4 regions of the Paenibacillus sp. FSL R7-277 genome follow, and region 1 is predicted to be linked to each of the others. Evidence: riboswitches for the same ligand, from Rfam matches in the RefSeq annotation. Region 1 holds a riboswitch; each other region holds the start of a gene.

Region 1 (7,944 bases):
TGGCTATGATACAAATGGGAGGGCTTATAGACCCAGTCACAGTTCTTCATAATTCTCATCCGTAAGGAAGGCTCGTCTATATCAAAATGAGCGCAGAAATAGGTCATCGATGTAGCGGAAATGCATTTATTCGTATGCTCGAACCCAGGCGGAATCAGCAGAATATCATCACTGTTCACAATGAATGGTTCATGATCTATCCTAGTCTCTTGAGCCCCATCCAGCACAATTAGAATCTCAAAGGCATGGTGGGATTCTGTAGTCATGCTCCAATCGGCAGGAACGGTCTGTGTATGTGCGCCAAAAAAGCGTATATTCCAATCAATGCGCGGCAGCAGCAGCGTCTGTGCACCTGTGAGATAGCTATTCATATGTTCCAATTTGCAGCACCTGCCTTTGATTTGGGTAAATCTAGCCGTAATCATCCCATCGCATAAGTACGTTAGTAGTTATTATAATATACATAGACAACAGGAAAAGGGTAAATAATATGGCTAAACAGCGAAGGGAAGCAGAGAAATGACGAAGATTAATAATCCTATAATCCCTGGGATGGCACCAGATCCCTCTATTATTAGAGTGGATGATGTGTATTATATTGCGACATCCACGTTTCATTGGAATCCCGGCGTTCAAATTTTCAAATCAACCGATTTAGCGAATTGGGAGCTGACTGCCTCCGTATTAAATAAAGGTGAAGTGAATTTGAGGGGGACCAATACTCCGGCCGGGATCTGGGCGCCGCATCTATCCTATGATTCTAGGGCGAACCGGTACTGGTTAGCCTATTCGCATATGTTGAACATGGCAGGCCGTGAATTCAACTCGGATTCCTATGCCATGTGGGCAAAAGATATCCATGGACCCTGGTCGGAGCCCATCTATCTGACATCCATAGGCTTCGATCCGGCGCTCTTCCACGATGAAGATGGCAAGCACTATGTGTCCATTCTTGAATGGGAGACCCGTGAAGGGTATCAGGCGCCTGGACATATTGTGATCGCTGAATTTGATTTGAATGAGGGTAAGCTGGTTGGACATTGGCACCGGGTGACGCAAGGCTTCACCAGCCGCGGCTGTGCTGAAGCACCGCAGATCTATAAATATAGAGAGATGTACTATCTTTTATTAGCTGCGGGCGGAACTGGCTATGCTCATGGTGTTGAGCTGGGACGTTCGGAGAATATTTTTGGTCCCTATGAACCGCATCCGTCGGGAGAGCCGATCATCACCTCCTCGCCGCGCCATCTATTTTCACTTGGCAATCCGGATGCCGGGCATTTTGAGATGTATAATCCAAGTTCAATTATGCAAAAAGCAGGTCACGGCTCATTAGTGCAAACTCAAACAGGCGAATGGTATATTGCTCATCTCATGTCACGGCCTGTGGAAGGAACGCTCTTAAATCCATTAGGCCGTGAAACCTCTATTCAAAAAATGCATTGGACAGAGGATGGCTGGCTGGAAATGAAGGATGGATCGAATGTGGCGAAAATGGAAGTTGAGGGGATGACAGGTGTTGAATTAGAGGCCGATGGAATCTCTCATGACGTATTTGATGATTTTAATCAGGAGAAATATGATCTTCATTTTCTGACTCCGTACCGGGACCAGCAAGCGGCATGGGTGAATACGGTTGAACGTCCGGGTTACTTACGCATTCATGGAGAGAATTCTTTTTTCTCGCAGATCCATCCGGCGATTATGGCCACACGCGCAACTTCCCTTCATTATGAAGTTCAAACCAAGGTGGAATTTCATCCCGATCACTACTCGGAAACGGCCGGTCTGGGGCTATACTATGATTCGAATAATTGGCTGTACGTTCACTTGACCCACTCCGAATCAGAGGGTACCGTTCTATACGTACTTCAGGCCAAGCTGGGGCAACGCATTGAGCTGGTCCACCATTACATTCCAGTCCCTGAAGATACAGCGGAGCTCAAGATTATCTATCATTCAGGCATCGCGAGTATCCTTTACCGCTTCGGAGATAACGGGGATTGGCAAGCTTTTGTAGAAAACATTGATGTACTCTATCTGTCGGATGAAGGCGTGAACGGGGAGCCAGGGGAGATTGGCGGATTTACAGGCTTGTTCAATTTCATCGGTTCCGTTGATGCCCACCAGCATGACTCCTTCGCTGATTTTGACTACTATGGAGTGAAGAATTACTAGCCAAGGACGCCATACGTTCTTCCGCCCGGGTGTGCCCGGAGCCGTGGTGAACTGGTGAAAACGCCGGAGATGGTGTACCTTAGTAGTATTAGTCTTTAGGAGTGGTGAAGTGTTGTGAAGAAAAGTAGACAAACCCCCGTGCTGGTCGCGGCCTCGATCCTGCTGATTATTATCAGCAGCCTGATCCCGTCGGATCAATCGACTTGGCTGGGGGCGTTACAGACCCTTCTGCTGGGAGCCGGCCTGCTCGGCTGCTGTATGGCTTTTTGGCGGTTTGCCAAGGGCGGCAAGGGTGGTAAGGGCAAGGGCTGAGTTCTATGTACTGAACGGTTGGTGGAGACAGGATGAGTGCATGGGATGATTGAGCTATGTAAGATGGGCCAAGTACTGTACGGGTGCTGGCGCTGAGAGTCAAGGACGAAGTCGCGGCGGATGCTGCGGCTTTATTTGTTAGAATTTATATGTTTTGGGGTCCCCGCAAAGTACCTGAGGCATCATCGATGCTAAAGCCCCACTTTGTGGGGGGATGTTGTTTTGTAGGCGGACTCAGCGGCCCTTATTTTGTGAAAAAGACCGATTTTCTCCCCGTTACGGACTGAGAGGACCTTAAAGGGCTGTATGGAGCGCAAAATGAGCTGGAATGGGTTAATTAAGCGCCTCTCAGTCTGCATGGCCTTCGGAATGGTCCCATCTGCTGAAATAGCGGATCTGTAGTCCGCATGGCCCGCTATCCATCTCCTTTTGTCGCATCCGTACCCAAAATCCGCCACATCCAACTTATTCCGCCGCACTCATTCCTATATCCCGCGTATCCCGCGTTATTCCCAGTCTCAACCCGCCGAAGGACGGTGCACAGCAGGCAAGGCTGAGTGTGCGGCTGCCATCTGTTCACGTATTCCTCTGAGCCGGGCCTTGAGCTCGGGGACGCTGCACTCCAGAATCTGGCTGATGTCGGACAGGGGGAGCTGGATGCCGTACCATAAGGCACTGGCAACGTGATCGTCCCAGCTCAGCGGCGCAGAAGCGCAGCGGCTGCGGTCGTGGGCGAGCATGGCACACTGGCGGATGCACTCTCTGTAGGCAGCCGCAGCAGCGGCGTCCCCTGAGAGGCGGCCCTTCAGCCATAGTGGATGGAGGGCCACGAAGGTGGCGGTTGCAGCTTGTTCGGCGCGGACGCCTTGCTCCAGCAGCAGGCAGCTAAGCGCATAGACGGGACCGCTATATTGCTGGGTGTAGTGGTTAAATCCGGCAGCGGCGGTTAGTTTGGGCGATAAGGGGTCAGGCATGTGGTCACGTTCCTTCCTGAATCTATACTGTGCAGTTCATTCCAGCGCGCAAAAAACCGCAGGCAGAGGAGGACCTCTGCCTGCGGTTGTGGGTAACAGGCTTAAGACGCCTGGCACAAAAGCGTGGCGGATCAGGGCTCTCTCTTGGCGCTTACGAGGTTAGCTGTCGGATTCGGACGGTGAGAGTCGCCCTACCTGCCGGAGACCTGCGCGTGACATTCTCCTTCGGATTCACCCCAAGTCGGCCTGACGGCCGGATGGTTCCCCCGTTTTCCACATGACGGAAATTCAGCGTGCATGCATATGCTCATTTTCATGAATGCATTCATTTGCTTTCAACACGAATCATACTCTCTTCAGAGGGGGTTTGTAAAAATGGAAAAGAGTGCTATTCGCCTTATTTTCAGCAAATGGCTGAATGGCTAAGCAAATGGAAGCCAAAACACCTATATGTAGCAGATTATCTGCCATTTATCTCGCTCAAGCGCTGTTTTTTATTTTTGGCAGACGACGGTGGGGAAGAAGGTACTCCATGTATCAGCTCACCACCAAAGCGGCTCATTCTGATTCTTCCAGGCAATAATCCGCTTCATCTCACGAACGGTTCCTGTTGTAATCTCATAGTCGCTGCGTTCAGTGGCATGAAGGTCCAGGAAATGCAGCATCCCTCCATAAGTCCCCACGGCCAGTATGGTCTCATCCGGATTGACAGCTAATCCAGAAATGGTGCTTCCGGCATAATAACGCCACATCTCCCGCCCCTCTGCATCAATGAGCCTCAAGTATCCATAGGCATCGCCAATGACAACACCGTCCTTCAGTGCCGCCGCCGCATATACCCGGGCTTCCTCGTTAACGACCGGATATTCCTGATCGTACGAGAGCTTTCCTGCTTCCGCATCTTCAAGGGACACAGTAAGGGTAACGCCATTATAGAAGTGGCAGGCATTGTACCACACGCTGTGCTGGTCCTTCGTAAATATAGTATAGTGCGGGTAACTGGATTCCGGATTGAATAAGTGAACCTGCCTTGAAGTTGTGTCATATAAAAGATGATCACTGCCCTGGCTGCCATAGGCAATCCATCTTCCATCCGGAGAGACGGCACCATGCGGCATGTCAATGTCAATATGCTCCAGCTCATCTGCTTTATATTCTTCGAGATCAGGATGCAGCAGCTTCACCTCCCATAGCTTCTCCTGCGATTGCTGGACCAGGAAAATTCCCTGGCTCGTAACAAGCAATAACGCTTGGCCCCCGTTAAAAGGAATGATTTGCTCCAAGGGTAACTCCTGTTCCAAGCTGTCTATGTTCAAAACAGTAAAGTCCGGGTCCAGCGCTTGAATCGTGCCATTCAGCTCACGCCATGTGAGATCTGCTACAACTTTTCCTTGTAGAGTGCTGTTCATGGATTGCATAATGGTAATGCCTTGAGTTCCGGCGAGTGCATAGAAATGATTGTCAGGAGATGCCCCAACCAGGCTAAACTCGTCGAATACGGAAATAACATCCTTATGTACAGCCACAACTGCATTCTTCTCCCAAGGTGAGCCGGTGCTGAACACCAGAGCATCATCACTGATGAAATGAATACCGCGAATTGCTTGCATCTCCTTCTGGAAGTGCCCGGAGAGCGGCCACGTTGCCGCCGGTAGTTGCTCCCGCAGCTCAGTAATCTCACCGTGCTCATTAGCTCCTCGAATCATCTTATAGATTTTGGCGGCGAGGCCCCCGCGTGTATCCTCTGCGGGTTCTTTTCCCGCTTTGTCCCAGCCTTCAGTCAGTCCTTTATGTACGAATTGATTAACGTCGCTCGCATAACGCTGTCCTTCTTCACGCCATTTGGCGGCATGCTCATCCTGTAGCCACTTCAAAGGATCAATCCTCCTTGTCCAGATATATATAAATATACAATTATTCCATCGATGAATCGCAAAAAAAAGGCGCTGCTCCTGTTGAGAGGACAGCACCTTTGTGTATATTACAGAACAGCAGCATCCATAAGCTCCTGAAGCTCAGGGAGATTGAAGCCCTTGACCGCCCGGTCCCCGGATACGGTGACTGGAATGCCCATGAAGCCCAGCTTCTCCACTTCCTCCTGATAGACGGAGCTGGTCATCACATCCCGGACCTCGAAGGGAATGCCCTTGCTCTCTAGCAGCTGCTTGACCTGATTACACTCGCCACAGCCGGAGGTTGAATAGACAATTACGTTCGCGCTCATTGTTCCACTGCTTCCTTTATCGCTTTTTGGGTAATCTTCCAGTGTGAGGTGTTCCAGCGGACTTCGCTGTCCTCCAGCAGGAAAATTTGCGGGGATTCATGCTTGATCCCGAAATCCTCAGCAATCTGATTGGAGACAGGACGGTCTTCGATCACATGGACCACGGCTGCAGGAGTATCTGAATGCTGTGTATAGGCCTGGAACTCCTCGTTGGCCTTGGCGCTGATCGGGCAGGTGGTGCTGTGCTTGAAGAGCAGTTTTTTGCCAGGCTGCCCGATATATTGCTCTAATTCTTCCTTAGTGTGGATTTGTTGAATAGACATCGTAGGATCACCTTCCTGGGTAAGAGTTAATGAAACCTGTTGTCAACAATTGTGTTGTTAACAACTATTAATCATGATTGTAGCATAGTTCAAAATTAAAGCAAAAGTAAAGTTCTGCTTAGCCTGCCCTCCCTTGCAGGATGTTGTTAACGGCCTGCAGCCATGCTAATGTGAGAGGGATGGACCTAGGCTCGTAGCATAATTATGCAGATAGGAGGGGGGAGCTCATGAAAAGGGTTGCCTGTGTTACCGGTGCTGACCGTGGACTGGGATTATTCCTCGTTCGTTCTCTTTTGGAGAGTAAATACATGGTGTTTGCCGGACAGTATTTGCCGGACCCTGCGCTACTTGAAGCTTTGAAAGCGCAATACCCGGATAGCCTGAAGCTGGTTCCTCTCGATATCGGCAGTGCAGGGAGCGTAAAGGAGGCCGCGCGGAGTATTGCCGGAAGTACAGGGCACCTTGATATGATTATCAATAACGCAGGGATTATCCACAAGTCTGATGATGCAACAGTGCTCGTGGATATGGATGATGAAGCTATGGCGGAGATTTATAACGTGAACACGCTGGGTGCGCTGAGGGTGAGCAATGCATTGATGGGCTTACTGCTGCAAGGCCGCCAGCGTCTGGTGGTTAATATCTCGTCGGAGGCCGGAAGCATCGGGCGGAACAAGCGGATCAATATGTATGGCTACTGTATGTCGAAGGCCGCGCTTAATATGCAGTCTTCGCTGCTGCACAATCACCTGCGTGCGATGGGCGGACAAGTGCTGGTCTTCCATCCCGGCTGGCTGCAGACCTATATGAACGGGGAGAAGGATGCAGAGGCGCCTGTAACTCCTGAAGAATCAGCAGGCAAGATTATGACGATCGTTCATAACCACAAGATGTATCTGGCCGAAGAACCGGCTTATATCGATCTGGACGGCAATCTCTGGCCCTGGTGACAGCGGCAGGGGGAACGAATCAGGGGTGACACTGACTTTCCGGTCAGGCTAACTTGGCAAAAGAGAGGTGTGTGTAGCATGTCTTCATACAAAGCATTGGCGTTCGGCAGCTATACTGAAGTGAAGTATCATCCCTTCGAAGGGGTAGACCGTGAGCTGGAGCAGCTCCTTGAGCCGGAGCTTCAGGTGGTCTCTACGGAGGATTACGGACGGATGAACCAGGCAGAACTGGCAGAATGCAGACTGGTGGTCTCCTATACGGAGTTCTCCGAGGAGCAGTTACCCGCTGCGCAGAGCGGAGCCTTGCTTGCTTATGTGGCTGGCGGCGGCGGGCTGCTTGTCGTGCACAATGGCATTTCCCTACAGCGTAACCAGGAGCTTGGGGCGATGCTCGGGGCCCGGTTCACCCATCATCCGGCATTCACAGCGCTGGAGATGAAGGTAAGTGCGCCGGAGCACCCGATTATGGAGGGGATCTCTGATTTTGTGATGGAGGACGAGCCTTACTATTTCGAGCAGCATCCCCACTTAGAGACAACGGTGCTGGCCGAATATCCTCATGACGGAGCGATGAGACCGGCGGCATGGTGCCATCCCTTCGGCGAAGGCCGGGTGGTCTATCTGATGCCTGGACACCATCTGCCTTCCTTCTCCTCAGCGCCGCTGCGCCGGATGATCCGCAGAGGCGGATTATGGGCTGCCGGAATGCTATAGTACGTGACGTTTATGATAAAAGGCAGGATACCGCTTGGATAACATGCGGCGTCCTGCCTTTGTGTATAGGATGTATGGGATGATCAGCTATGATGCCCTATTTTGGGGGCTTAGCCTCAGCAACAGGGACAACCCCGTTCTGATGAAGAGCCTCCAGTACCTCTGCCCGCAGCGTATCGGTGAAGGCAGCCCAGACTTTTTTGCCGACATCCAGCTCTTCGCGTCCAATCGATTGCAGCGTCTCAAGCCATACCCGCTTGTCATTAATG
Region 2 (7,944 bases), on a different contig from region 1:
CTCCCTTGGAGCTTTCCAGGCGGAGAGGTTTTTCTTCTATATTTTGATCTCCGCACCCTTAGGCGCCAAAAAATGATAAACACTCCTATAAAATGACAATAAATCCCCCTATTTGTATACGCTTCCCCCGTTCTCTAAACTTACAATTACTGCTATAATCATATATATCTACAAAAAATATAAAGATGTAAATGAGGGACATGGGATGAAAGATACAGGCATGATCCGAAGCTTAGACAGTCTCGGAAGAATTGTGGTTCCCGTAGAAATCCGCATGACACGTAATATTGACATTGGGGATCCTATCGAATTTTTTATACTGGATGAGGATATCATCGTCCTCCGAAAGTACACCTCCACAGAATGCACCTTTTGCAGAAGTCTTGATCATGTGACCTACTATAAGGATCAGTTCATTTGCAACACCTGTCTGAAGGAGCTTAGTGACCCCGACCGCGGATCAGAACCCATCCATGCCTCCCCTAGTTCAGCAGAAGAGCATCCCGAGCCAGCCCGCGGGGGACGGAGAAGCAAGACCGAAGAAATGAGTCTGCGTCTTATGAAAGCGATCGAAGATCATCCCTATGCCAACCAGAAGGAGCTTGCCGAGGTTCTCGGCATCAGCCAAGCCAGAGTCAGCCAACTCAAGCGCAAGCTGAACACTCCCGGCAGAACAGATCCGCAGTAACCGTTATCCATTCATCCCTGCTTAGACATCAGATAAGGCTTGGCCCCGTTGGGGCCAAGCCTTAATTTTTGGGCGAAGCATATAACCTGATCTTCTATTCCGATAGCGCAGCTTTCAGCTCCTCAGGCGAAGCGGCCCACCACTCTTCATTATGGGCCATCAGCAGGGATTTCAGCGCTGCCCGCTCAGCACTTCCAAGTCCATCCAGAATAAGCTTGCGCTTCAAGGCCGCATCCAGCTTATTTACATGATCCGCAAGAATCTTCCAGCCGCGCCGCGCTTCGGTGTCAATCCACATCTCACAGGCGGTAATTCCGCCGTAGAACTGTCCCTCCGGGGTACGGTCAACGGCGACCCATACGACCCAAACCTGTCTTCCCGCCGGAACATCCTCACGGTTCATAGAGAATTTAATTCCCTTCTCCACTTTGCTCTTGGCATGCATGGCACCTATATCAATAACGGCGATGCCCTGATCAATAATGACAGGCGATACATTGTTCAGATCAATCGAGCCTGCACCGAAGCCTTTATGCTTGGCTCTGGCGTTCACAATATTCAAGGCAATTTGTTTTTTGCCCTCCGGTTGTACGTTATCCACATGTGCACATCCTTTCCATTCACTAATTATTTAATTTTAGCTAATAATGCGGCGATTGCAAACATATACATCCCGTAGATGCTTGTCACGGGAGGAATCATAGTATGAAGCCACATTCATTAAGGTATACCCTCATCTTCGCAGTCCTGGCTGTCCTCACCTTGCTTGGAGGCGGAATATGGTTTCTGTCAGGGCATAGCCCTGCCGTATGGACTGCCTCTGTTCCAAAAGAGGCCAAGTCCCCCGCCATTATCCCCCGGCAGCAGCCCGTGCAGTCCGATCTTTCAGATACGATCTACACATCGGAGACAGAGGCTTTAAGCCAGCGCGTGGTTGAATATCACATGGATGTGGAGCTCCTGCCTGATAAGGAGACCCTGGTCGCCTCCGAGACGCTGACCTGGACCCATCCGGGCGCAAAGCCGGTCCAGGAGCTCTACTTTCATCTGTATCCCAATGCATTCTCATCCGCCGGCACCACCTTCATGAAGGAGTCCGGGGGCACGCTTCGCGGTGACACCATGCCTGCTGGGGGTTACGGGAGCATTACCCTGACAGATTTGCGGACCTCCGAGGGCATTTCGCTGATGCAGCGCACCCAATATGTGCAGCCGGACGACGGCAATGTCAATGACAGAACACTGCTCAAGGTCCATCTGCCGCAGCCGGTGAACGGCGGCGAGAGCGTTACGGTAAGGCTTAAATTCGAGGTCAAGCTGCCGAAAATTTTCGCCCGGATGGGAACCGCTGGCGACTTCGTGATGGCCGGCCAGTGGTTTCCGAAGCTTAGCGTCTATGAGCCTGCCGGCAGAAGAGGACTCAAGGAAGAGGGCTGGAACCTGCATCAATACCACGGCAACTCCGAGTTCTACAGTGATTTTGGAATTTACAATGTATCGATTTCTGTCCCGCCCGAGTATAAGGTCGCCGCAACCGGGTTTCCGGTGAGAGACGCCAAGGTGGTGAAGGGGCGCAAGATCTATCAGTTCTATGCAGATGACGTCCACGACTTCGCCTGGGCGGCATCGCCTGATTTCGTGGTTGCCGAGAAGGCCTTCTCCGCGCCGCAGGTGCCCGGGGTGAAGATTAAGCTCTATCTGGACCCGCTGCATAAGCATCTCCAGGAGCGTTACTTTCAGGCGGCTGAGGCTGCACTGATGGCATTCAGCAAGTGGTACGGCCCTTATCCCTACTCTACCTTATCGATTGTCGTCCCGCCGGAGTCCGGCAACGGGGCCGGAGGAATGGAGTATCCGACCCTGATTACCGCCTTCGGCGCCACGGACACTTCACCGGGCACCTCCCTGGAGCGCACGATCATCCATGAGATCGGGCACCAATATTTCTACGGTCTGGTGGCCAGCAATGAATTCGAAGAAGCCTGGCTGGATGAGAGCTTCACCTCTTATGCCGAAGACCGGCTGATGGAACAGGAATACGGTGTGGTCTCAAGCCTCCCGCTGCAGTCCAGCCTGGTCTCCTCTTCACAGCCGCTTAAGCTGGAGACCTGGAAATACACCGGTGATGACGCCTACACGCGCAATGTATACATCCGGGGCAAGCTGGTGCTGAAGGATATCGAACGCATCGCCGGGACCAAGAATATGGACGCCATCCTCGCCGCCTATGCCCGCAAATACCGCTTCCAGCATCCGACCACCGCCGACTTCCAGAAGGTTGTGGAGAAAGTGACCAAGCAATCCTGGCAGACGTATTTTGAGCGGTATGTCTATAGCGGGGGGGCACCCGACTTCGCAGTTGACGATATCAGGCTCACCGTCAGACGGGACAACAGTGACGGCGGGGGGAGCCGCTATAGCGCTGTGGTTGATGTAAGCAATAAGGGCAGCCTGTACCCCGATGTTCCCGTGAAATTCACCTTCGCAGACGGGTACACGGTGCAGCAATACTGGAATGGCGAGGGTAAGGCTACTTCCTTTGAGTTAGCGTATAAAGCGCCGCTGGTCTCCGCAGAGATCGATCCGGGGCATTCCATTCTGCTGGAGAGCAGGCATCTTAATAATTTCAGAATGGCGGAGCTTGAGCCGCGTACACTCTCCCGCTGGACGCTTAGTGCATCAACTCTGCTTGAAACCCTGCTCGGAACTCTTGTCTGGTGAGGTGAAGGAATGGTGAAAAGTTCAATTGCCCGCGGTTGGATCAGCATGAAAGAGCAATTCTATATATTGATTCTGCTATTTATCTACCGGCTGTTCTGGGGATATTTCCTGTACAAATTCATTAAAAGCGCGGTTGTCCCCGTCCTGCTCCGCTACCCGGATGCGAATGCCGGCGGCAGCGGAATAGGCAGGCTGCTGTATTATATCGAGGGGCAGACCGCGCTGCGCACCGACCCCGCCGTCCAGCACTGGCTGTGGATGCTGCTTGCGCTGACAGTGCTAAGGCTGCTGGTGACTCCCTTTATCCGTGCAGGGCTGCTGCACGAGCTTCACCAGGAGCGCGACGGAGCGCGGGGACTGTTCTTTTTTCCCGGAATGAGAAAATATGGGCTGCCGGTGCTGGTGTTCAGCCTCATCGAATGGGCGCTAACCCTCCTGCCGCTCTATTGGCTGCTTCCGCGTATGTACCGTCATCTGCTCAGCGGCGTTCTCGATGTCCAGCTTCTGCTGAAGCTGGTGCCTTATGTGCTGGGCTGGCTGCTCTATCTCTTCCTTGTCCGCAAGCTTCTGCTCTATATGCAATTCGGCTATACCGCCGGTACCGGCATGTTCTCCTCACTGCTGATCTGCCTGAAGATGCTGATGCCTTCGATCGGTATATCCATCGTTCTGGGGGCGGGAAGCCTGGCCGTAATTCTGCTCTGCAGCGCCTCTGCTCTGTTCTATCCCGGATTGCCGGCCCTTATGCTCCGCCAGGCAGCTCCGCTGCCCTCCACGCTGTTCGATATGTGGGGAATCGCTGCCCAGTACCACCTTTGGTCCAGTAAATCATTTCCACAATAATAAGCTGCTGAAGCGGCATACTAAAGAGAGTCACAGCCCCTTATCAGGGAGCAGGACTCTTTTTTGCTTGAACAGAGGACAAAAGCATTTGCAAAAGGGGAAATCCTCTGATACAATGATGGCTGTACCAGTAGTAACAAAGTTGTAATCTTTCAAGCAAAATATTCCGTAACTCTTGCAATTTAAGCAATACCGATAAGTCACTGTTCTGGTGCATAAAACGCCGAATTCCCTGCACCGGGAAGTGGGGGAACCATATTTTGGGTGAATTGATCTCGCTTTAGAGGGGTCATAGGGGAACCTTCTACCGAATCCTTAAGCTAACCTCGCAGGCCCTGGAAGGAGTACATCTTTTGATTAGTCAGAATTTCAAGAAAAAATGCACCGCAGCAGCGCTGGGTCTTGTGATGGTATTCACACTCGGAGCGGGCAGTGCCTTCGCAGATTCCAAAATGGATACTGTGATTTCAAAAACCATTGGAACGTCGTATAAAACCGGGGGTACAACCACCAGCGGCTTCGACTGTTCCGGATTTACCAAGTATGTGTTCAAGAATGTCGGGCTTACCTTGCCCCGTACCTCCAAAGCACAGTTCAAAGTTGGAACAAGTGTATCCAAGAGCAATCTGCGTTCCGGTGATCTCGTGTTCTTCAATACCCTGGGTAACGGAGTGTCCCATGTCGGTATTTATGTTGGAAACGGGAAGTTCGCACAGTCCTCAAGTTCACGTGGTGTAACCATCAGTTCGATGAGCCAGTCCTACTGGGCCAACCGCTACGTTGGCGCCAAACGAGTAATGAGCACAACAGCCTACCAAGCTGTCGCTTACGATTGACCCCTTGAAGCATACCCCGAATATTTCAGCCTCTAACAACTAAATGTAACTTATACGAGCCCGGGATGATTATTGCCGTAATCATTTCCGGGTTTTTCCTTTTCCTTATTCTACCTTTTACACCGAATTCGCAGCCTTGAAACAGCATTTTTTTGCAAAAACAAAGAAATAATCATATAAATTAACCCCTGCGCATAGATATGAGTCTTTGGAAAGGGCTATAACTCTAAAAAACAGCAAAAAAGATGCATTAATATGTTATAAGTGATTGCCAAGTGCCGAAGTCTTTGTTACAATTATCGCAGTGAGTTTTTAGTAACATTTTTGTAATTATTGAATCGCTTTTAACAAAGGTTTTGTCATGTATTGAATGAACCGCTAATCCTAATCAACAGTCGTGCCGAGTTCCCTAATGAATTAGGGAAACGGGGGAACCACTTTGGGTGAATTGACCTCCTATTCTAAGAGGGGTCATAGGGGACCTTCAACCGAACCCTTAAGCTAACCTCGTAGGCATTGGAAGGGGTATTTACTTTTGAAGAAGAAGCTAGCAGCCGCAGTACTAAGCTTGTCCATTATCTTCACCATCGGAGCAGGAAGCGCTTTCGCGGATTCCAAAATGGATAAAGTGATCGACAAAGCCATCGGAACCAAATACGTGTCCGGCGGTACATCAACTAACGGGTTTGATTGCTCCGGATTTACAATGTATGTTTTTGATAAGATCGGCATTAACCTGCCCCATCAATCCGGCTCCCAGTATCAGATGGGCACTGCCGTGTCCCGTGACGAGATGAGACCAGGCGACCTTGTATTCTTCAATACAAGCGGTAAGGGCATATCCCATGTAGGTATTTATGTTGGTGACGGCGAATTCGCCCATGCCTCTTCCTCACGTGGTGTAACCATCAGTTCGCTGAGTGACAGCTATTACGTCAACCGCTACGTTGGCGCCAAGCGAATCATGAGTACAGATGCCTACAAGACTGTAGCTTCGGATTCCCAAGACAACGATGATGTACAATAATCCTTTGTAACCTAACGCTCTTTTCCGAGATTTTTGCCGAAATCTTGGAGAAGGGCTTTTTTTGTCTATAAAATTACTTACCCCTCTCTATATTTGTAAAACACTGATTCTGCGCTTTCGGAAAATATATTTTGGCGTTTGTCAAGTTCCTGCATTTCCGCAAGGAAATTGCGTCGAAACTCGCTGTTTTTGTATATAATTATATTGAATTTATTTCCCCTGGAAGGAGGCCTCGCCTAATGATTAGCTCCCCGCTAACCTTTTACGTGGTGCCTATGGAGCCGCAGCATGCCGCTGAGATCTGTGAGTGGAGCTACAAGCCGCCGTATAATATTTACGGCTGGATGTCCTGGGAGCAGATGCAGGCGCTGGGCGTGGAGTTCGGAGACCCGCAGCTGCGAAGTAGGCAATATGTATCGGTTGTGAATGGAGAGGGGGATCTGTGCGGCTTCGCCCAGCTCTTTCCGATGGAGGGGGTAGTCCGGCTTGGTGTCGGAATGCGGCCCGAGCTGTGCGGCCATGGAATGGGGCATCTGTTCATGAAGGCTATTGTGCAGGCAGCACGGTCGCGTTACCCGGAATGTGAGATCGACCTGGAGGTGCTGACCTGGAACCAGCGCGCCATCCGCGCCTACCAGAAATGCGGGTTCACCATAACGGATACCTATGAACGCCGCACTCCGACCGGTAATAAGCCTTTTTATTGCATGGTCTATGAGGAATAGCACCGGAGACAAGAGAGTTTTGCAAAAAATGGATCATTTGTGTTCATTTTTTTGACACACATACTATGATAACGCTTCACCATCCGCTATAATGGAGACAGCAGCTTACATGGAGGGACGGATGCAGATGCAGAAATGGATCATGAGCGGTTTGTTTTTTGCCGCCTGTGCCTTTGCAGTAATCTTAATGTTTACCCTACCCGGTAAATCCGAGGTGGCGGAGCAGAACAAGCCGACCATGCCGGAGGTTGTGCTGGACGCTGCGGGCGCAGAAGCCACAGTGAAGGCCAATTGTATCTCCTGCCACGGAGACCAGCTTCAGGGCGGGGCGGGACCCAGCCTGCAGCAGGAAGGCGCTTCGCATGACGCAGCTCAGATCTTCAGCATAGTCACCAAGGGCCGCGGACAGATGCCTCCCTTCAAAGACAGGCTGGCCCCTGAAGAGATTGCGAATGTAGCCCTATGGCTGGCCGAGAAGAAATAATCCGCAACCTGTACTCACACCATGCTCCTCATTTTAAATGTATAATGCCCGTGACGAGGATAACGAACGATCCTTGCACGGGCATTTCTATTAATTAGATATTCCTGTTGTCTCCATAGGGGCCTTGTCCTCTAGCGGGTCTTCTCGAATGCCTCATTAAATTCATGCGCCTGGCGGAGATCAAGCTTCTCCACATCTGCAGCCAGCCGCAGAACAACCGTCTTGTAATCAATGGTGATATGCGGGTGATGGTCAAAGGCCTCCGAAATTGTCGCTACCTCATCCACAAAGGCAATTCCCTTCATATATTCACTGAACATATATTTGCGCACCAGCCTATCCCTCTCCAGCTTCCAGCCCTCAAGCTTGCCGATCTGCTCCTGCAGTTGTTCCTCAGTTAATTGCAATTCGTTTCCTCCCTTGCTAAGTTAACGGTTCCTTCAGCCTGCTCTTCTCCTTCAAATAAAACATCCCTCAGCTTCTGAAAGTCCAAGGGATGTGCCAGGCCAAAGATTTTTGATTAAATGTATTCTGACATCCCGGCAATTAGTACTCCACTTCCAATTTTAACATGGCCGGATGCCCGGGACAAACCCGCTGCCGCATTTTTCCCCTGCTTT
Region 3 (7,944 bases), on a different contig from region 1:
AGCGCTCCTCAAAATCTGCTTGAAAGAACTCTAAAGAGATGATAGGATGAAGATGAATATTTAGTAAATTTATTAACTAAAAAGGCGTGAGCAGCTTGGCAACGATTAAAGACATCGCCCGCGAGGCCGGCGTATCGGCCGCAACCGTATCAAGAGTACTAAATAATGACCTGTCTCTGGCAGTCAGTGAGGAGACGCGCAGCCGGGTATTCGCTGTGGCCGGGCAGCTTGGCTACAAGCCCTCACGGGTACGGCAGCTGAAGCGGGAGAACGAGCTGGGCAGCAAGACTGTCTCTCTTCTGCTCTGGTGTTCGGCCGAAGAGGAACGGGACGACCCTTATTACGGCTCGATCCGGCGCGGCGTGGAGCTGCGCTGTGAGGAGCTGGGCATCCGGCTCGGCCAGACGCTGCGCGGACACAGCACGCCAGCCCCGCTCCGGCCCACAGGTGACGGGCTTATTGTAGTTGGCGGAAGCTTCCAGCCGGGAGAGCTTGCGAAGCTGCACCCGGATACAAGCACCACCATACTGGTCGACCATTATTCGGAGCGCCCGGAATATGACTCCGTGCGCACGCATTTCCGGCAGGCTGTCGATCAGGCGCTGGGCCATCTGCTGGAGCTGGGTCACCGCGAGATCGCCTTCATCGGAGGCGGCAGCGAGGAGGAGCGCCGCAGGCATCATTACACCCGGATTATGCAGAGCCAGGGTTGCTATGATCCGGCGCTGATCCGCACCGGAAGCTGGACCAGTGCTGACGGCTACCGGATGATGAGCGAGCTGCTGGCAGGGGTAAAGCGGCCTACGGCCTGCTTCGCCGCCAGTGATCCGCTGGCGGTCGGCGCTCTGCGCGCCCTGCATGATCACGGGATACAGGTGCCTGCCGGGATGGCTGTCGTCGGCTTCGATGATATCGAGATGGCGGCCTATGTTCAGCCTCCGCTGACAACGGTCCGCGCCTATCCCGAGCAGATGGGCAAAGCTGCGGTTCAGCTGCTCGCCGAACGGTTCGAAGGGCGCGAAGCCCCTTCACATACGATGATCGGCACGAAGCTGATTGTCCGGGAGACCAGCGGCGGGACAGCGGATTAACCGCAGCCCGGCTACCCAGTAATAGTTGTTTTGCCTGTTCCAAGGGTTCCGCAGGAGCAGCACTCAAGTTGGTCCAGATCATCAAACCTTATCCCATCACACAAGGAGTGTTATGATCATGAACATTTTTGCAGACGAATCACTAGGCTTGTTCCATCTTCAGTCCAAAGACACGAGCTATATCATCCAACTGGTAGAGGGTTACCCTGCTCATGTCTACTGGGGCGCACGTCTCCGTCATGATGACAGTCTGGCAGGAGCACTGGAGCTGCGCGAACGCGCCTCCTTCTCACCAACCCCGGTGCTAACGCGGCCTTCGCTCTCTCTGGATGCCCTGCCTCAGGAGTATCCGCAGTATGGAACGAGCGACTTCCGGCGGCCGGCCTATCAGGTTCAGCTAGCTGACGGCACGCGGATCTCTGAACTCAAATATGCGGGATATACCATTACACCAGGCAAGCCGGCACTCGAAGGACTGCCTGCCGTGTATGCGGAGAATGAAGCAGAAGCACAGACACTGGAGCTTACCCTGAAAGATGACTACGCTGGTCTAACGGTTAGACTGCTCTACACCGTATTCGCCGATCATAACGCGATTACTCGTTCCGTCCGCTTCGAGCATAACGGCGAAGCCCCGCTCCGGCTGGAGCAGGCGCTTAGCGCATCCGTCGATTTCGCCGATTCCTCTTACGATACGCTGCATCTGAGCGGCGCATGGGCCAGAGAGCGCCATGTTCAGCGCCGTCCGCTTACTCCGGGCGCTGCCTTGTCACTGGAGAGCCGCCGCGGCTCAAGCAGCCACCAGACCAATCCGTTCATTGCGCTGCTACGTCACGGCGCAGATGAAGACCAGGGGGATGTCTACGGCTTCAGCCTCGTCTACAGCGGCAGCTTCGCCGCCACTGCCGAGGTTGAGCAGTTCGGACAGACCCGTGTAAGTATCGGGATTAATCCGTTCGACTTCTCCTGGCTGCTGGAGCCGGGCCAATCCTTCCAGACCCCGGAGGCCGTGCTCGTCTATTCCGGTGAAGGTCTCGGCGGCATGTCGCGTACCTATCACCGGCTGTACCGGACCCGGCTCTGCCGTGGTGTTCACCGTGATCAGGCCCGGCCGATTCTGGTCAACAACTGGGAGGCGACTTACTTCGACTTCGATGCGGACAAAATCGCAACCATCGCCAAAGCAGCAGGCCCGCTCGGCATTGAGCTATTCGTCCTTGACGACGGCTGGTTCGGCAGACGCGACAAGGATAACAGCTCACTCGGCGACTGGTTCGAGGACCGCCGCAAGCTGCCTGAAGGTCTGGCGGATCTGGCCGGCCGGGTCAACAAGGAAGGCGTACAGTTCGGTCTATGGGTGGAGCCGGAGATGGTCTCGCCGGACAGTGAGCTGTACCGCAAGCACCCGGACTGGTGCCTGCATGCCGCAGGACGCCGCCGCACGGAAGGCCGCAACCAGCTAATCCTGGACCTCTCCCGTCCAGAAGTCTGCGACTATCTGTATGAGACATTAAGCGCGGTCTTTTCCAGTGCCCCGATTCGCTATATCAAGTGGGACATGAACCGTAATAAGACCGAGATAGCTTCTGCCAAAGCCAGCCCTGAGCGGCAAAAAGAAACAGCCCACCGCTATATGCTGGGGCTGTACAATTTGCTGGAGCGCCTGACCTCGCGCTTCCCGGACATTCTGTTCGAGAGCTGCTCCGGCGGCGGCGGCCGGTTCGATCCGGGAATCCTGTTCTATATGCCGCAGACCTGGACCAGTGACAACACCGATGCGGTAGAACGCCTAGCGATTCAATATGGCACCAGTATTGTCTATCCGGCCAGCAGCATGGGCGCACATGTGTCTGATGTTCCGAACCATCAGGTAGACCGCATCACCACCCTAGCTACACGCGGGGATGTGGCGATGAGCGGCAACTTCGGTTATGAGCTGGACCTCACAAAGTTCACCGAAGCGGAGAAGGACCTGGCTACCCGGCAGATTGCCCAGTACAAGGAGATCCGCACACTGGTGCAGCAAGGGGATATGTACCGTCTGCTGAGTCCGTTCGAGGGTAGTGGCGACACCGCCTGGATGTTCGTCAGCGAGGACAAGACCGAAGCCTTCGTCGCTTATTTCCGCGTGCTGGCCATACCGAATCCTCCGATCTCGCGCCTTACGCTCAAAGGACTCAATCCCGAGCTGGATTATGTCATTGAGACGGGGGCAAAAGGCAGCAACGGGCATGTCCACGGCGGCGCAGAAGCCTCTGCACCTGCAGATGGCGTCAGCTCCGCTCCATTCCAGCCCGCCTTTGACGGCACACCGCTGGGCGGTGACCGCCTGATGCGTATCGGTCTTGTGGTCTCCGACCTGCGCGGGGATTACGCCAGCTGCACCTACCGCCTGAGAGCGGTGCAGCGCTGATCTACAGCTTCAGACATACCACAGGCGTCAGCCTCCTTTTGGAGATTGACGCCTGTTTTTTTGTGGAGAGATGCAGTCAGGAAGGGGCTTGCTGCCGTTTCATTAACTACTTACTTCCTCCCCTACTCCTCTTCTACTCCTGTCCATGCTCCTTGTCCCGGCCAAGTAACCCGCTGAGCGCCTCAGTCACGTTCATGCCGGTAAGTGTCTGGGTCAGCTCTGGAACCTGGGCCATGATTTTGGCGATATCACCCGTAATCTTGTTCACGCCTGAGGAAGCCCCGTCCTGGGAGATGACGGTGATCTTATCTACCTTGGCCAGCGGGGAGGCGATTTTCTCAGCCAGCTCGGGCAGGATTTTCAGGAATTCCACGGTCAGGGCGGCTTGAGTGAACTGTTTGTACGCCTCAGCCTTCTTCTGCAGCGCTCCCGCTTCCGCCGCTCCGGCGAGCTGGACGATCTCCGCATTCGCCTTCCCTTTTGCCAATTCCGCCTCCGCTGTTGCCAGTCCGCGCTTGGTCGTCGTAGCGGCTTCGGCTTCCGCCTCCAGAATCTGCCGCTGCTTGGCGGCTTCCGCTCTCATGATCGTTGCTTGATTCTCTGCCTGGGCCGGCTTGATCACTGTCGCCTCCAGCTCCCGCTGTCTCAGCTCGACCTCGATCTCCCGGACTGTGCGGTTGGCTTCGGCCTCCATTTGAGTGATTTTGACCTGTTCGGTAACCAGCGACTGCTTGATCTTATTCTGCTGCAATTCGTACGCCAGATCCGCCTGTGCCTTCTTCACCTCGGTCTCCAGCTTGAAGTCCGCCTGCTTAATGTTCAGCTCCTTCTCGAACAGCGATTCCTTCGCACGGGCAGCGGTTCCTGCTTCAATCGTCGCCTGATGCGCATTGGCTTTGGCAATGGAGGATTCCTTCTCCGCCTCGGCCTGCTTGATCTGAATATCGCGTTCGGCTTCAGCCTTGGCGATGCTGGCATCACGGCGAATCCGCTCAATCTCAGGCACCCCCATATTGTCGATGTACCCTTTGTCGTCGGTAATTTTCTTGATGGTGAAGCTGACGACCTCCAGCCCCATCTTGTCGAGATCCTCTGAGCAGGTCTCCCGCATCTTGCTGTTGATTTCGTCTGGGGTCTTGAGTATAGATTCTACACTGAGCTGCCCGATCAAGCCGCGCAGATGGCCTTCCACCGAATGCAGAATAATCGTCTCGCGGTCTTCCTCCGGCCGGTCAATGAACTGCTCGCTGGCTGTGAGAATAGCGGTTGGATCGCTTTTGATCTTAATCTGGGCGACCGCCTCCAGGTTCAGCTTGATGCCCTGGCGGGAAAACATGGCCTGCGCCGGGATCACATCGAAGCTCATCAGCATCATGGAGATGGTTTTATTGTTCTGGAAGCCGGGGATGACGAATGTCCCTCCGCCCTGAACCACTCTTTTGCCGCCGAGACCGTATACGATCATGGCCTGATTGGGCGGAACCTTTTTATACGCGGTCACAATACTGGTTAACGCCAGCAGAATCACAACAACAATAGCTCCGGTTACATATAAAATTAACATTTGCTCCGACACTCCCCGTTAGTTTTGTTCCATTTCCCTCTCGAACAAAGTGACCGCTGCGATCCCCTTATCCGTCTTCACAATAATCACCCGATCGCCCCGCAATAGCGACTGACCGGATTCGGCCCGCACGCCGATGGAGCGCATGGTCCCGTGCAGCACATACTTCATCTCTCCCACGGCCCCATCCGCTGCGGCGATGCTGATATAGCCGAGCTGGCCTGCCGGATCATAATCGAGTTCACTCATACTGCTGTCATACCGGGTCATCACCCGGGCCAGTACCGTGTAGAGCAGGATGCCCGGCAGCAGGGCGATCAAGGTACAGACCAGTACCACGGTGAGCAGCTGCATCCCGCTGTACTTGACAAGCATATACCCCGTGCCGCCCCAGACGGTGACAAACACCATCAGCGGAAGAATCGGGAGAAAGCCCGGCCCCCCAGCATCCCCTCCCCCTACATGCAGGTGGCCTACCAGACCGTGCCCATGAATGCTGCCGCTTAGGATAAGCACGAGGCCAACCCAGAAGCAGACGATAAATACAGTAGCGATGGGAACCCCTCCTTTCAATGTAATATGGCTATAAGAAAACTGACTGTAGTGGCGATGCGGAAACTGACTAATGTGGTACATAAAAAGACTATTGCGGCATATAAATGACTAATCAGTGTTGTTATAAGATTAAATTGTGCTTCCACCTGTCACTATTGCCCCTAATTTCCACTTTAGGCTGCTTGGTTGTGTATGGCAGAGGCGCAATTGGATTCAAGGGCACTTGTGCTCTTCATTTCTGCATCCAGCCCATTTTCAGGGCATTCAGTGGGATTAATCCCCTTCCCTACACAGCAAAAAGACCACAGCAGCAGCAGGGCTCTCCGTGGTCGGTTACTCGATCATGGCGCTCATCCTCTCTCTTCGAGGCTTACGGGGTTAGCTGACGGATTCGGGCAGCGAGATTGCCCTACCTCACCAGAGCCATAGTAGCACACTGGCAAGGATTCACCCCGGGTACTCAGCAGCCTATCCTTAAGCCACCTGCACCAGTTGGTTCCCCCGTTCCCGTTACGGAATTCAGCCATTTCAAGAACAGTGTCATTTCATTCGGTTGTTGATTGAATCTTACGCCTGCAGCCATTTAATGTAAAACCTCACGGATGACAAAAGAAGTCAATAATGCTGTCCCTTCGTGAATGAAGGCGCATTCTTCAGCTCTACTCTTATCCGCCCGGGGATTTGCTCGCGCTATCGTCTGTTTACACCCATGTTACTCTTCCTCTCACGTACTGCTCATTTGCTCACCTAATCCCCTCCCACTCTCATACTCACTTATTCCCCTACTCTTACTCCCACACTAACTCTCACTTACCTACTCACTCATCTACTCACTCATCTACTCACTTACTCACTTACTCTCCTTCACTTACTCCCACTCTAGCTCTCACTCCTCATTTACTCACTTACTTCCCACTCCCTTCCCCACGCCCTCCTAACTTAATCTCCTCCCCCCACCTTTCTTTCTCAGTCCATTACTCCAAATTTAAAATATTCACATTTCCGTCACTCGATGCTCATTGTGCAATCTTTCCCTTTGAGCAATAATAGAACCTATAGATTCTATAGAGCTTATAGATTTCAGGGAAAGGAGGAACATTTACTTTTGAATTCCAAACTGAATCTGCGGGACAAAAAAAAAGAAGCCACCGCCTATGCCTTAGCCGTAGCGGCCTTCGAGCTTGCGCTTGAGCATGGCATGGATGGCTTCATTGTGGATGATGTTGTTCAGAAGGCTGGATATTCCCGGCGGACTTTTGCGAATTACTTCTCCTGTAAGGAGGAGGCAGTCGCCGCCTATTTCATTGGCATTATTGCTGTCCAAGAGAAAGAGAATAACCCGCTGGCTGCTCTGCCGTCGGATGCTACACCGCTCGATGCCCTGTACAATCTGCTGAAGCTGCAATTCACCTCGGAGTTCCTGCATAAGCTGCGGCAGTTCGTCTCCCTGGCTAATCAATATCCGTCCCTGGAGCCTTACATTCTCAATGTCTTCCGGCATTTGCAGATCACCGCCCAGGAGACACTGGAGCAGTTCACCCGTGGACGGTATGCCGATGGATATACCCACCTGCTGGTAGGTGCCGTCTATGGGGCCTTCGTGCCTATCCTGGACGGACGGCTGAACGTCATGCTGCCGGGTGAGCAGCAGAGCGGGGACTCCGGGGCTATGCCGTTTGAACAATACCTGAATTCCATGTTTGCTTATTTACGCAACGGCTTCTAAATTCACAGATAAAGAGGAGAAACCACTACATGTCTACTTTTCTATACCGCTTAGGTAAATCGGCTTATGCTAAGCCCTGGGCCTTCATTGCAGTCTGGATCATTGTACTCGGAGTTGTAGGCACCCTGATTGGAGTCAACGGCATTCAATCCAGCTCCGAGATGAAAATTGAAGGCACAGAGTCGCAAAAGGTGCTGGATAAGCTGACAAAAGAGCTGCCCGCTGCGGCCGGAGGCCAGGCTAGTATCGCCTTCACTGTACCGGACGGGGAGCGTCTTGATACGCCTGAGCGTACAGCGCTGCTTCTAAAAGCTATTAATGATGTATACAACATGGAATATGTCATCAACCCTGCCGAACTGGCAGCACAAGCAGCGGCCGCCGCTGCCGGTCAAGCTGCCGCTGATCCTTCCGCCGCTGCCGGTCAAGCTGCCGCTGATCCTTCCGCTGCCACTGGTCAAGCCGCTGCCGATCCTTCTGCCGCTGCTGGTCAAGCCGCTGCTGCTCAGGCAGCACCGTTCGGTCCGCTGATTGTTGACGGCGCTCCGGTTCCCGGCGTGATGCTGTCGGCTAACGGCAGCATTGCCCTGTTCCA
Region 4 (7,944 bases), on a different contig from region 1:
GTGCTGCAGGAGGATTATTCGATGTTTCTGTCCTTTGAATCCCTGCTCTCCAAAGAGCAGATCGTGGAATGGTCCAAAAGAGTGGCCAGCCGCATTACCCAATACCGGGAACGCGAGCGAAAGCATTCCAGCCATCGGCTCGTTAAACAAATGATCGAAGCCGTGGAGGAAATGCTGGGGAAAGAAGAACTGACCTTGCACACGCTGGCCGAAAGATTATATGTCAATCCCTCTTACCTTAGCCGGCTCTTTAAGCGGGAGGAAGGGAAATCCATTTCGGAATATCTCCTGAAGCGGAGTATGGAGCATGCCAAAGAGCTCTTATACAGCGGCGTTAAGGTGTATGATGCAGCAGAAGCGGCAGGATATCGTGATGTCAGCTATTTTGCCAGAGTGTTTCGTAAATATTGGGGTGTAGCCCCAAGTGAATTAAAGAAACAAGAGCGTTCAGACTCACCGCGGTTGATGTAAGTTAAAGCTACAATGGAAGAAAACAGGTGGAGGTGGTCAGAATGACCGATATGGCACTAACCGTTAAAATACCCGAGCGCGATATTCCAATCTACACGGAAGTGGATGTTGTTGTTGCCGGAGGAGGACCGTCAGGAGTAGCGGCAGCGCTCGCAGCTGCAAGAAACGGGGCATCCGTATTGCTGATAGAGCAAAGAGGATACCTGGGCGGCATGGCGACGGTCTCTCAGGTTCCTGCATTTTGCCCGTATACCGATCAGATCAAGCCAGTAATCCGCGGGATTGGGCTGGAAATTCTGCTTGCTATGAAGAGCAGGATGGAGGAGACGTTTCAGGAAGCATGGAAGGACCGGCTGGATTGGGTGCCGATTGATGCGGAAATTTTAAAGCGCATATTGGATGAGAAGATGATGGAGGCTGGCGTTAAAGTGCTGTACCATACCTTCGTCAGTCAAGTTCTTCAACAGGACGGCATCATTGAAGCGGCGATCATTAATAACAAGACCGGAACCCAGGCGGTGAAGGGGAAGATATACATTGATGCAACCAGCGATGCGGATCTCACCTATCTTGCGGGCGGGCAGCTCGCCAAAGGTGGAGATGACGGAGAGCTGCAGCCGGGGACGATGTGCTTTGTCCTGAATAACCTGGACCGGAACAAATTTCTCTCAAGTGCTGAGACGCACGGCCACGATCTGAAACATGCGATCAACAAGGCGAAGCTTGAAGGGAGATTACGCGTCGCCAGAGATTGGGCCGGTATTTCCTGGCTGAACAATCATACGGCAGGCTTCAATTTCGGGCATGTATTCGGGATAGATGGTTCAAATACGGATGATCTGACCCGCGGAGCAATCGAAGGCCGCGCACTTGTTGAACACATTACCGGATGGCTGCGGGAAGCGATTCCCGGATTCGAGAACGCTTTCCTGACGTTGACAGGCGAACAGATCGGCATTCGGGAGACCCGCCGGATCATCGGCGATTATATCGTCACCGCCGACGATTTTCTGGCGTGCCGTTCGTTTCCGGACGACATTGCCCGAAATGCCTACTTTATTGATATTCATATGGCAAAGCCTACGAGCGGCATGACGATGGTACGTCTATCGCCGGGAGAGTCGCACGGCATTCCTTATCGCGCCTTACTTCCGGTTGGTATTCAGAACGTAATCGTAGCCGGCAGAGCGATATCAACCGATAGAGCGGCCCAAGGCTCCACCCGGGTCATGCCGAATTGCTTTGCCATGGGCGAAGCCTCCGGTACGGCCGCGGCGATTCTGGCCAAGACAGGTACGCGGGAAACGCGCAGTATCGACATCATGGACCTGCAGCGCAGACTTGTCCGCCAAGGCGCATGGTTAGGGGAGCAGATTAATGAGCGGTACTAGCAAATAAAAAGGCTGAGCCCAAAGTCATATTCTTGACTTAGGCTCAGCCTTTTCAAGCTGTTGCAAGCCTGTTATTCCGGGCAGTTATTTACAGGCGTTGCGTCTATTCGGATTCAGAACGAGGAAATCCTCTGGAAGCTCGAACAGCTTGGCCACCAGTTCGTCTATACCGGACTCCAGCTTGAACTCCATTTCCTCCCGGTACAGCGGAACCAGGAAATAAACCTGAACCTGATTGCCATCTTTCGTATGGACGGTGCTAACCTCTTCCGACAGAGCATACAGGATCACACCGGACAGCTCCGTGTTATCCGCGTAAGGCTCGTAATCCTCCGTGTTGGGGATCGTATGTCCGTATCCAAGCCACGTCTGATACATATGCGGGAATCGGGCAAGCATCTTCATCAGGCGGATCGGCCAGTAGTTCTCCTCCACTTCAAAATCCTCCTGCGTAAGCGGCCAGTCCGCCGGCAAAAACATCATCAGCTCCGCGCGTTCCAGATGCTTATACTCTTTACGGATCTCCTGAGGGAGCGTCAGCGGCAGATCGCTCATCCCATTGGTGTACAGCACCCGGTAGGGCTCATCAGGTGTAGCCTCCATAATATTTACATCAATATGTACGATGTCTGAAATCAGTTCGTGGAACACGCCAGTTTCCCGGTTTGGAAAGACCCGATTGAAATGTTCGTTTAAATCTTCCATGTACAAAATATTGGCGGGAGGCGTAACCTGCTGCTCATCCGAAGCGTCATAACCATAAATGGTGGTACCATCTTCCGATTTGCCCATTTCCTTGCCGCCAAACAGTTTTTTGAAAAAGTTCATGTCTTTGCGCTCCTCTGTGTGGGTGTATATTAAAGTGCGAAATGAAGTATTTGAAACCTCACTTGGAAGTATAACAAAAGACATAGCCCCGGAGCGATGGGTCTATCGATTCGAATTTCAAAAGGAGCAGATATGAACTATATCATTTTTGATCTGGAAGCCACCTGTTGGGAAAATGACCGCAAGCGGGGCGTAGGCATGGAGAGAGCCTTGACTATGCTTGAATTGCCGCTTGAAGGTACTCACCATAGAGGTATCGATGATGCCAAGAACTTCGCGAAAATATTCGTTAAGATTTTTGACCAATTGAAGGTTTGATAATTTAAATTGATCATGTCTATAGCAGTGAATAATAGGATACTGATTCTGCAAATAAAATGGTTGGATTCAGATGACTCTTCACCGTATTAATTGAATGGATTCTTTGCTTTGTCCTTTGATGGCGATACCGCTCCGATCCGGCTCCTACCTTCATTCGGATTTGGTCATTTTGAATGAACATACTATCGAGTGCAGTCTTGATCATGTTAAGTTGATTGGGGGCCCATTCTTGTCCGTGCATCCGGACGTATTCTGTGGCTTCTTCTGCAGTACAATGACATATCTCTTTCAGAAAAGAGCCCCATTTGATTAAATCCACCGCATTGTCACCCGCACAAAGAATGCAATTCCCATAGCTGATCTGTCCTCCGAAGGTTAACTTCAACACCCCATACCAGTATCCGTAAGGCTCTGAAATATGCATGAAGGAAGGGCGGCAGCTAAATGCGAACAACTCGATTCGTGACAGTCTGGCGTTAATCATGAATAATGCCTCCTAGGTTGTCTATAGATTTCATATAACGCTGCAGATTATGGGTCTGCTCAGCTGTGGCTACATAGGCTGACAGTTCAGTTTCATTCTCACATACAGCAGCATGCTCAAGCCAAACGGAATATTTGGTTTTCTGTACGATGGATAAGTGTAATGGAAAGGTTTTGCGGGATCGCAGCAAAAAAGCATGGTTAATGCAGGCTCTCTCCAGTGCTTACGAGGTTAGCTGACGGATTCGGACGGTGAGAGTCGTCCTACCAGTGAAGAGTTCAATCTTCTTTGGATTCACCCCATTTCGGCTGGCCACAGCCATTTGGTTCCCCCGCTTCCCGCCTGACGGGAATTCAGCATTTGTTAAAAGGAATCTTACGCTGAGCATCACTGTTTGTAAAATGCCGAAAGTTCTCTAGGAGACTAAATAAGACTCTATAGGATATAAAAATGAAGAAAATCCCTTGTAATCTCGCATTCATCCCCGATTTTCTGAAGTTATCGCGTATTTATTAACTTTTTAATGCAACCTAAATGGGGCTAAATGAATCTTAATGCTTCTTTAATCATGATTATATAAAAGAGAATCGGAGAGATTGAGACTGGTTGCGTAGAAACTAGGAAGTTTATTGTCTGCCTTTACAGGTGAACATGGGGGAGAGCCCGATTAATTATTTGCTTGTATGGAGTGCCGCCATTATGAATCCAATATTGGAATGGATTGAGAATAAATGTTCTGGTATAATCAACTGAGAACATCAGTTCTGTTATCAAATGCCATTTGCCGTAAGTTGCATGGCAAGAAACATCGGATTGGGATAAGATCCTCAAGAGTGCAAAATGGACGCCTACATAAAGCTTTATGGGAGCAAATGCTAGGGGCGTTGTGCTTACCGATACTTGGACATACTAACACTTTGAACTTGTAGGTTTACCTTTTATTCCGAGAAAAAATGAGTTTATATATAACATTGACCTTATTTTAAAATCAAAGGAGAATGCGACTCATGGATAAGAAAACCATTTACTTTTTGTGTACAGGAAACTCCTGCCGGAGTCAGATGGCCGAAGGCTGGGCTAAGAAATATTTGAGCAATGAATGGAATGTGTATAGTGCAGGCATTGAGGCTCATGGGTTGAATCCGAAAGCCGTTCAGGCGATGAGTGAAGTAGGTATAGATATCTCAGGTCAAACATCAGATATTATTGATCTGCAGCTGCTGAACAGCTCTGATCTCGTCATTACTTTATGTGGAGATGCAGCAGATAAGTGTCCCATTACCCCGCCTCAGGTGAAACGTGAGCATTGGGGATTCGACGATCCGGCAAAAGCGCAAGGAACAGATGAAGAGAAGTGGGCAGTCTTCCAGCAGGTTCGTGATCAAGTGGGAGAGCGCATCAAACAATTTGCTGAAACGGGTGAATAGTCGCGATGGTGGAATAACTGCTGCTGATGAGATAGGAGAGAACTATAATGGTAAATTATCATGAACTGATTGAAGGTAAAGTATAATAGATCTTTTTTGCTAAAACCCCAAATTAAACCCGACCTTTATTACTAGGTCGGTTTTTTGGGTGCGCCTGGCATGGATGATAACTTGGCGGTGAAACGAGCTTGCCACATAAAGCGAAGCTCAATACTGCCCGAATCCCAGCATGTATATGTGGTGGTCTAACAAAGGACTGTGTGTTTTCCAATATCCGTACCGGGCTGGAAGAACTGCTTCAGTGGATGAAGGAGCTTCAGCAGGAACACGCCAAGAGTGACCTCCTCTTTGGCACCCATGCTTGCCGCATGCGGGTGGTCACTTGATCGGTCAGTTCCAGAATAATGTTACATTAATTAAATCCAAACCCCCGAGTTAGCTGTCTATATAACAGGAGGTGAACGACAATGATCGATGCACAGCAACAAATCAATGCCGCACAAAACGGAGATCACGATGCCTTCGTTTCTCTTATAAAGGATCGAACGGATAAGCTGCACCGAGTGGCTCGCCATTATGTACGGGAGTCCAAAGATGCGGAGGATATCGTTCAGGATGCCCTGGTTAAGGCTTATGAGTCACTGCATATGCTGCAGCAAGCCGAAGCGTTTGAGAGCTGGCTTACCAGAATTGTGGTGAACCGGGCGCTCAATCATTTGAAGAAATCCAAGCGTGTTCACCTGAGCGAAGACCCGCAGACGCAAGAGCCATTGGTCGTTAATGATATCGATCAAACCCTGGATCTGGAGCGTGCATTGGCCAGTCTGAATCCGAAGCTGCGTCAGCTCCTGTTCTTAAAATATAAGAAGGACCTGACCCAGCAGCAAATCGCCCATCTCCTGGACATGCCATTAGGTACTGTAAAAACACAATTACGGAAGGGGCTGGAGCATTTGCGCAACGAAATGGCTCAAGATTTTCCCGAACGAGACCTGGATACATTACGCCTGCAGTTAAGACAACAGGCAGAGCACCAGTTTGCCGTTTCACCGGATTATGATTTGATCGTCAATGACTATCAAGAGAACACCATGAGGGGAACAGGGAAGGGAGAAGCGGGATTCTTATGGGTTAAAACGGGGACTGATGACGCCGTTTCTGCTACAATCTCCAGGGACGGCAACTTGCTAGACTATGCCATTTCCTGGGCCTCATTGGACAACGGGACACGGCTATCTGAGGAGGAGCTCAAACAGCAGGCAGAGCAATTCCTGGAAGATCATTATCCCGGCGCACTGCGTAATTTTCCGTATTGTGAGATGGAGTGGATGGAAGGGATGTTTGGGTACACACGACAGCAGAAGGCGATGGGGCTGCCGCTTCCTGAGACGGGATGCCTGATTATGGTTCACCCCAGCGGTCGCGTGGTCGGATTTAGGTACTACGGAACCGTTCCAGGGCCAGCACTCCCAACCATGATCACACCAGAAGAGGAACAGTTGGCGTGGATGAAGGCGAATTTTTTGCTACATGTGGAATATTGCGTATTGGACAAAGCCGTGTACACGGATGGTGACGATCAGGTCCATCTTGTTTACGCCCCCCGAAGTAGAGGACTAATCTATACTGCATCATCACAGGAGGAAGTTCCGACAGCCTATAGGGCAGAAGCTGTCCCTTCTGACCCAAGAACTCTGGACGAGTGGCCAGGTGAGTTCCCGCCCGCACGAAGCCTAGAAGAGTGGATTGGCGTAGACAAGGAACAATTTCAGTTAGTACAAGACGACAATATTGGCTCGAACACCAAGTTGATGGTGTGGAAGCAACAGAATGAAGAGCGTCCAGCCAAGAATGACCGGTCTTGGAAGGCCTATTGGGCTGATCAGATGGAGGGAGCGGTTAAGGCGCGAGTAGACAGCCAAACCGGACAACTGATTGACTTTGTTTCGCATGTTAAACCAGATCAACTAGCTCCATTAACCTGGGATCGAGACGCATGTATAGAAGTAGCTATGGACTATGTCCGAGGACTAGCAGCCGAAATGTTGCCGTATCTCAAGCTTCTAACTGAAGAGACCGACGACGAAGATCGTTTGGAAATCATTCGCTTTTGTGTATATGTTGAAGACGTATCTGTCAGGGATGAATGCTATCAACTAGCTGTTGACCGCTCTAATGGGAGGGTCAAAAGTTTGATGTCCCCCTCCATAAGGCCAGAACAGTTAAAGAAGCTGGAGACCGTGCCTTCATTTGATTCCCAGTCAGCCATCCTCCGATGGACGGCACAGGCCAAGCTGCGTCTGCAATGGGAACGGATGCACAATGCTAGGGCGAAAGAGGCCCCGTACGAACTAGTGTATCGAATGATTGGTAGCGAGTACGAGCGGACGCCCGAAGTGCTTGATGCGCATACGGGGAAATTATACGAAAATACTTTTTACTGACAAACACAAACATCTTTTGTCAGTGGACAAGAACATAGCCCTATTAGAACCCGCGCCCAGCGTGGGTTTTCTGTTTTAAGGGATCAAGTTCTTGTCCTTTTCTCAGGACAAGAACTATAACAACACTGTAGATTGATATTTGAATAAACTGTGAAATTCTGCATAGGGTGAAATAATAACAAATTTATGGAGGAGAAAATATGAAAGCGCTATTATATTCGCTGCGATGAAGTAAGCTGTTGAAGCCTTGGTGTTTACGATATGGGTTAGCCGTGGGTGCACGGATCGAAAAAGGAGGATTGTCAATGATGTCAAAACGATTTGGCAAAATGCTCGTGTTCCTATGTTGCTTGTTAATGGTGGCGTCACTAATGCCTGCCAGCTTTGCCGCCGCCACTGACAACAACGAATATACAGAAGCACTTAATAGCGACAGCAGTTCTACAGATCTTACAAGCTTGCAGACAAATGAAACGCCTACCGCCATTTTTGGCACTCCCGAACTCGGGGCAAACGACCCGCTGTGGGCCCTGACAATGGAGCATCTCATCAACAAAAGCGCTGTGCCCGGCGACCCC

The links. A riboswitch is a leader RNA that binds a small molecule or an ion and turns the genes downstream of it on or off. The one in region 1 is predicted to bind cyclic di-AMP.
Region 2: it holds a riboswitch for cyclic di-AMP, as region 1 does, so the genes downstream of both, C173_RS09835 (C40 family peptidase) here and C173_RS02770 (hypothetical protein) in region 1, are expected to answer to the same signal.
Region 3: it holds a riboswitch for cyclic di-AMP, as region 1 does, so the genes downstream of both, C173_RS28445 (hypothetical protein) here and C173_RS02770 (hypothetical protein) in region 1, are expected to answer to the same signal.
Region 4: it holds a riboswitch for cyclic di-AMP, as region 1 does, so the genes downstream of both, C173_RS17230 (hypothetical protein) here and C173_RS02770 (hypothetical protein) in region 1, are expected to answer to the same signal.

What each region holds. Positions count from the first base shown of each region.
Region 1 is NZ_ASPX01000006.1:58,778-66,721, forward strand. Features, by position in the region: gene C173_RS02750 (AraC family transcriptional regulator) at 1-371, opposite strand, end outside; gene C173_RS02755 (family 43 glycosylhydrolase) at 520-2,178, shown strand; gene C173_RS02760 (hypothetical protein) at 2,293-2,490, shown strand; gene C173_RS02770 (hypothetical protein) at 3,009-3,464, opposite strand; cyclic di-AMP (ydaO/yuaA leader) riboswitch at 3,599-3,768, opposite strand; gene C173_RS02775 (WD40 repeat domain-containing protein) at 4,007-5,338, opposite strand; gene C173_RS02780 (glutaredoxin family protein) at 5,446-5,688, opposite strand; gene ytxJ (bacillithiol system redox-active protein YtxJ) at 5,685-6,011, opposite strand; gene C173_RS02790 (SDR family NAD(P)-dependent oxidoreductase) at 6,239-6,961, shown strand; gene C173_RS02795 (ThuA domain-containing protein) at 7,040-7,675, shown strand; gene C173_RS02800 (CHAD domain-containing protein) at 7,773-7,944, opposite strand, start outside.
Region 2 is NZ_ASPX01000024.1:15,219-23,162, reverse strand. Features, by position in the region: gene C173_RS09860 (AbrB/MazE/SpoVT family DNA-binding domain-containing protein) at 206-688, shown strand; gene C173_RS09855 (YwhD family protein) at 783-1,289, opposite strand; gene C173_RS09850 (M1 family aminopeptidase) at 1,394-3,409, shown strand; gene C173_RS09845 (hypothetical protein) at 3,419-4,252, shown strand; cyclic di-AMP (ydaO/yuaA leader) riboswitch at 4,464-4,602, shown strand; gene C173_RS09840 (C40 family peptidase) at 4,660-5,088, shown strand; cyclic di-AMP (ydaO/yuaA leader) riboswitch at 5,477-5,619, shown strand; gene C173_RS09835 (C40 family peptidase) at 5,624-6,115, shown strand; gene C173_RS09830 (GNAT family N-acetyltransferase) at 6,355-6,840, shown strand; gene C173_RS09825 (c-type cytochrome) at 6,968-7,324, shown strand; gene C173_RS09820 (4a-hydroxytetrahydrobiopterin dehydratase) at 7,456-7,731, opposite strand; gene C173_RS09815 (hypothetical protein) at 7,943-7,944, opposite strand, start outside.
Region 3 is NZ_ASPX01000115.1:97,193-105,136, reverse strand. Features, by position in the region: gene C173_RS28460 (LacI family DNA-binding transcriptional regulator) at 96-1,091, shown strand; gene C173_RS28455 (alpha-galactosidase) at 1,210-3,504, shown strand; gene C173_RS28450 (flotillin family protein) at 3,638-5,068, opposite strand; gene C173_RS28445 (hypothetical protein) at 5,087-5,641, opposite strand; cyclic di-AMP (ydaO/yuaA leader) riboswitch at 5,976-6,158, opposite strand; gene C173_RS28440 (TetR/AcrR family transcriptional regulator) at 6,729-7,349, shown strand; gene C173_RS28435 (MMPL family transporter) at 7,379-7,944, shown strand, end outside.
Region 4 is NZ_ASPX01000055.1:62,937-70,880, reverse strand. Features, by position in the region: gene C173_RS17250 (response regulator) at 1-471, shown strand, start outside; gene C173_RS17245 (FAD-dependent oxidoreductase) at 513-1,862, shown strand; gene C173_RS17240 (suppressor of fused domain protein) at 1,947-2,690, opposite strand; partial or broken gene C173_RS17235 (3'-5' exonuclease) at 2,874-3,008, shown strand; gene C173_RS17230 (hypothetical protein) at 3,028-3,495, opposite strand; cyclic di-AMP (ydaO/yuaA leader) riboswitch at 3,701-3,864, opposite strand; gene arsC (arsenate reductase (thioredoxin)) at 4,503-4,922, shown strand; gene C173_RS17220 (sigma-70 family RNA polymerase sigma factor) at 5,390-7,366, shown strand; gene C173_RS35005 (sugar-binding protein) at 7,672-7,944, shown strand, end outside.